Regions from separate parts of the Weizmannia sp. WK01 genome, predicted to be linked through region 1. Evidence: a T-box and tRNA genes for the amino acid it is inferred to sense, from the RefSeq annotation. Region 1 holds a T-box; the other holds one or more tRNA genes.
The links. A T-box is a leader RNA that pairs with one kind of tRNA and senses whether it is charged. The one in region 1 lies ahead of leuS (leucine--tRNA ligase), so its partner is inferred to be a tRNA-Leu.

Region 1 (2,463 bases):
TGGCCGGATTATGTATTTTTCCTCGGTGCCATCGGGCTCGGTTCCGGCATGATCGGCCCGGCGATCCTTGCAATGGCGGGCGCGGCTTGGAAAGGCGGAGGGAGAAAAGCGTTCAATGCCATCTATATCTATGTCGCCAACAACATCGGGGTTGCACTCGGTGCCGCGCTGGGCGGTGTGATTGCCTCTTATTCCATTGACCTTATTTTTGCAGCGAATCTTGCACTTTTTCTCGTTTTTATGGCGATTGCTATCTTCGGTTACCGGAATATTGCCGAAAAACATGCCGGATATGCGGGCACAGCCGCTGCTTCTGCCAAACGTGCAGGACGGGCGCAAGTGGCATCACTCATCCTGTTATGCTTTGCTTATTTCCTGGCATGGACGGCGTACACGCAATGGACGGCCACGATTTCCACTTATACGCAGACGCTTCATATATCGCTGAACAAATACAGCTTTCTTTGGACATTGAATGGCGCGATCATCGTGCTCGGCCAGCCGCTCCTTTTGCCGTTTTTAAAGCGGTTCTTGCCGGAAGTCAAACAGCAAATTGTTGTTGGGACGGCCATTTTTATGCTGTCATTCGCTGTCGTTGCCTTTGCCGGGCATTTTGCCGGCTTTTTAGTGGCAATGGCCATTTTAACGGTTGGGGAAATGCTTGTCTGGCCGGCTGTGCCCGCAGTTGCCAATACGCTTTCGCCGAAAGGGCGGGAAGGGTTTTACCAGGGCATCATCAACAGTGTCGCAACATGCGGCAGAATGATTGGCCCTGTTGTTGGCGGGTTTGTCGCAGATGCATTCGGCATGAAGGCATTGTTCGGATTGCTCATTATTTTTCTCGCTATTTCCCTTTTATTGGCCTTGCTGTATGACCGCCCACTCGCAGAAAAACCGCATTCTGAGGCGGCAGGAAAATAATGTTGAAACCGAGAATGAATTTCTGTAAAATAGGTTATAAATTGAATAAATGATAGAAGAACGTTGACAAGGAGTAGTAACGGCGGCGCTGAAACAAGAGAATTGGCGGAAGGTGCAAGCCAATCAGAGAACCCCGTGAACTCGCCTTTGAGTTGCAAATATGACCCGTTTTAGTATTTGCCGTATTCCGCGTTAAGGACTTAAAGTGAGTGCTTGCACTAATTTGGGTGGTACCGCGGGAGAACCCTCTCGTCCCTTTTTCTTGGGATGGGAGGTTTTTTGCGTCCTATATTGTCAATGTCGATACATAAAAAAGGAGGAGTCTGTCATGAGTTTTGACCACCGGAAAATCGAAAAGAAATGGCAGCAGTACTGGGAAGAGCATCACACGTTCCGTACCGGTGAAGACGAAAATAAACCGAAATTTTATTGCCTGGATATGTTTCCGTATCCGTCGGGGGCAGGCCTTCACGTCGGGCACCCGGAAGGCTATACGGCGACCGACATCGTGTCGCGGACGAAACGGATGCAAGGATATAATGTCCTCCATCCGATGGGGTGGGATGCATTCGGGCTTCCAGCTGAGCAGTATGCGATTGATACCGGCAATGATCCGGCTGTTTTCACAATTCAAAATATCAATACGTTCCGCCGCCAGATGAAATCGATCGGGTTTTCTTATGATTGGGATAGGGAAATCAACACATCTGATCCGGAATATTATAAATGGACGCAGTGGATTTTTCTGCAGCTGTGGAAAAAGGGACTGGCTTATATTGATGAAGTGCCAGTCAACTGGTGCCCTGCGCTCGGAACCGTGCTGGCAAACGAAGAAGTCATTGACGGCAAGAGCGAACGCGGCGGGCATCCGGTCATCCGCAAACCGATGCGCCAGTGGATGTTGAAAATTACCGCCTATGCAGACCGCCTTCTTGAAGACCTTGAGGAGCTGGATTGGCCGGAAAACATTAAGGATATGCAGCGCAACTGGATTGGCCGTTCGGAAGGGGCGGAAGTGACATTCCAGGTTGAAGGCACAAATGAAACGTTTACCGTTTTCACGACCCGCCCGGATACGCTGTTCGGGGCGACCTATGCCGTGCTTGCGCCGGAACACCCGCTTGTGGATAAAATCAAAACAGATGAGCAGGCCGATGCAGTTCAGGCTTACATTGCCGAGGTGCAATTAAAAAGCGACCTTGAACGGACGGACCTTGCGAAAGACAAAACCGGCGTATTTACGGGGGCGTATGCCGTGAACCCGGCGAACGGCGAAAAAATGCCAATCTGGATTGCCGATTATGTATTAATGAGCTACGGGACAGGCGCAATCATGGCGGTGCCGGCCCATGACGAACGCGACTATGAATTTGCCCGCAAATTCGATTTGCCGATTAAAGAAGTCGTCGCAGGCGGCAACGTTGAAAAAGAAGCCTATACCGGTGACGGCGAACACGTCCATTCCGGATTTTTAAACGGGCTGGATAAACAGGCAGCGATTAAACGCATGATCGAGTGGCTCGAAGAAAAAGGGATCGGACA
Region 2 (2,463 bases), 310 kb from region 1:
GCTTGTACCCGAAACACCCAACGCCCATGGGTCCGATCATACGAGCACTGTTTTTCATTGCATTTTCCCTTAATTTCAGTATCATAAACGAACGTTCTCATCATTGGGATACACCGGACAGGTTAGGCAAATCATTTTGTTTTGGGAATCTGTTATTTTACAATAGATCTATCTTCACGAGTAGAAGGAAAGGAAGCGGACAATGGGTAGTCAAAAAAAGTTGAATGACGTTGCATTTTCGGTTTTAGATTTGATCCCCGTTTTATCTGGAAAGACACCGGCAGATTCGTTTAAAAATAGCCTAAGCCTCGCACAGCATGTTGAAAATTGGGGCTACAAACGATACTGGCTCGCGGAGCACCATAATATGGTGGGAGTAGCCAGCTCTGCAACGGCTGTTTTAGTCGGGTATATAGCGGCAGGGACGAAAACCATCCGTGTCGGGTCTGGCGGTGTGATGCTTCCAAATCATGCACCGCTTGTCGTGGCTGAGCAGTTTGGAACACTGGGTTCCATCTATCCAGGCAGAATTGATCTCGGCCTTGGCCGTGCGCCGGGTACAGACCAATTGACAGCTGCGGCGCTCAGAAGGAATTTAAGGGGCGGGGAAATGGATTTTCCGGATAATGTCCAAGAACTGATGAACTATTTTCTCTCGGATAAAGAACGCAGGACGTATGCACGGGCCGTCGTGGCAGAAGGGGTGGATGTTCCGGTTTGGCTTCTTGGGTCAAGTACATACAGTGCCACACTTGCTGCCAGGCTCGGCCTGCCGTTTTCGTTTGCAAGCCATTTTGCACCAGCGCAATTGTTTGATGCTTTATACCTTTATCGGGAGAACTTCAAACCGTCCAAGTATTTGCAAAAGCCATATGTGATTGCGTGTGTGAATGGCGTAGCAGCTGACACAGATGCAGAAGCAGAAAGGATCGCAACAAGCCTGTACCAGTTTTTCCTCGGCGTTATCCGTGGAAAATCGCAGACGCTGCAGCCGCCTGTCGATAGCATGAACGGGATTTGGACTCCGTTTGAAAAAGAAGCGGCATTGCGTCAGCTTGAATATGCTTTTATCGGTTCAAAACAGACAATCAAAGAGAAAATGGAAGAATTTTTGGATGATACACAGGTCGATGAGTTGATGTTTGTATCGCATATTTACAACCATGAAGAGCGGCTGCGGTCTTATGAGATCCTAAGTGAACTGAAGGAAGATCATATGTGAATAGGGGAGCTGTTTTGCTTCCCTTTTTCACACAATGGTTATTGACATTTTTTACGATCTGGATATAATTATAAAAGTGACATAACAAACAGTTTTGTTTGAGATTCATAGGATCATGCCGGTGTGGCGGAATTGGCAGACGCGCACGACTCAAAATCGTGTTCCTTCGGGAGTGTCGGTTCGACCCCGACCACCGGTATCAAAAGATCACATTTCAGTTTTTCGGTAAAACGTTCCTTATAATCTAGTAAGGAGCGTTTTTTCATTTTCCGGAAGAAGTCACTCTCTTCAATCGGTGAAGGGCAGAAGGTAAGGGATGAATTTCGGTTTGCATTTACTAAAGGCTGCTTATTTGTTTTTTTCATTATTCAGTCGTAAAATAAAATAAAGAATTTAATAATAGCGAATCTAAACACAAATCACTATACTTATCAAGGCTATGAAGCATATCAGCTAGTTCCGGGCGTTCCAGATTTGTTCAGCAATCCCAATTCGCCGAAAACAAAGCATATAAGTGATATTCGTAGGCTTTGAAAACCGTTCAAGTGCGCTGATACATAACGAATTTCAGAGGAGATGGGTGAGAGTGAAGATCAGAGCTGCTGTACTACGGGAATCAGGTGCTGCTATGCCATATGCAGCAAGCAAACCGATTAAAATTGAAACATTGGAACTCGATGAACCGCAACAAGGAGAAGTGCTTGTCAAGATGAAGGCGGCCAGTTTGTGCCACTCGGATTTGTCTGTTATAAATGGCAGCAGACCCCGGCCTTTACCGATGGCTCTTGGGCATGAGGCTGCCGGTGAAGTGGTGAAAACCGGTAAAGGTGTGACGGATCTTGCGCCGGGTGACCATGTTGTTTGTGTGTTTGTACCAAGCTGTGGCGAATGCCTGCCGTGCAAGGAGGGACGCCCTGCATTATGCGAAACGGGTGCGGCTTCAAACGCGGCAGGTACTTTACCAGGAGGCGGCATCCGGCTGCATGCAAATGGTGAAGACATCATGCACCATCTCGGCGTATCCGCTTTTTCAGAATATGCTGTTGTGTCCCGTCGTTCTTTGATTAAAATTGAAAAAGACGTTCCGTTTGAAAAGCTTGCCCTTTTTGGATGCGCTGTCATTACGGGGGTCGGGGCAGTCGTGAATACAGCCCGGATTAAGTTGGGCAGCACAGTTGCGGTTGTCGGTTTGGGCGGCGTCGGATTAAGCGCATTAATCGGGGCTGTATCAGCAGGGGCGA

Region 2: it has a tRNA-Leu gene. The T-box ahead of leuS (leucine--tRNA ligase) is inferred to sense a tRNA for this amino acid. The anticodon was not compared.

What each region holds. Positions count from the first base shown of each region.
Region 1 is NZ_CP109616.1:2,472,262-2,474,724, reverse strand. Features, by position in the region: gene OF158_RS11830 (MDR family MFS transporter) at 1-921, shown strand, start outside; T-box leader at 976-1,181, shown strand; gene leuS (leucine--tRNA ligase) at 1,250-2,463, shown strand, end outside.
Region 2 is NZ_CP109616.1:2,785,304-2,787,766, reverse strand. Features, by position in the region: gene OF158_RS13380 (LLM class flavin-dependent oxidoreductase) at 203-1,222, shown strand; tRNA gene OF158_RS13375 (tRNA-Leu) at 1,340-1,421, shown strand; gene OF158_RS13370 (zinc-dependent alcohol dehydrogenase family protein) at 1,809-2,463, shown strand, end outside.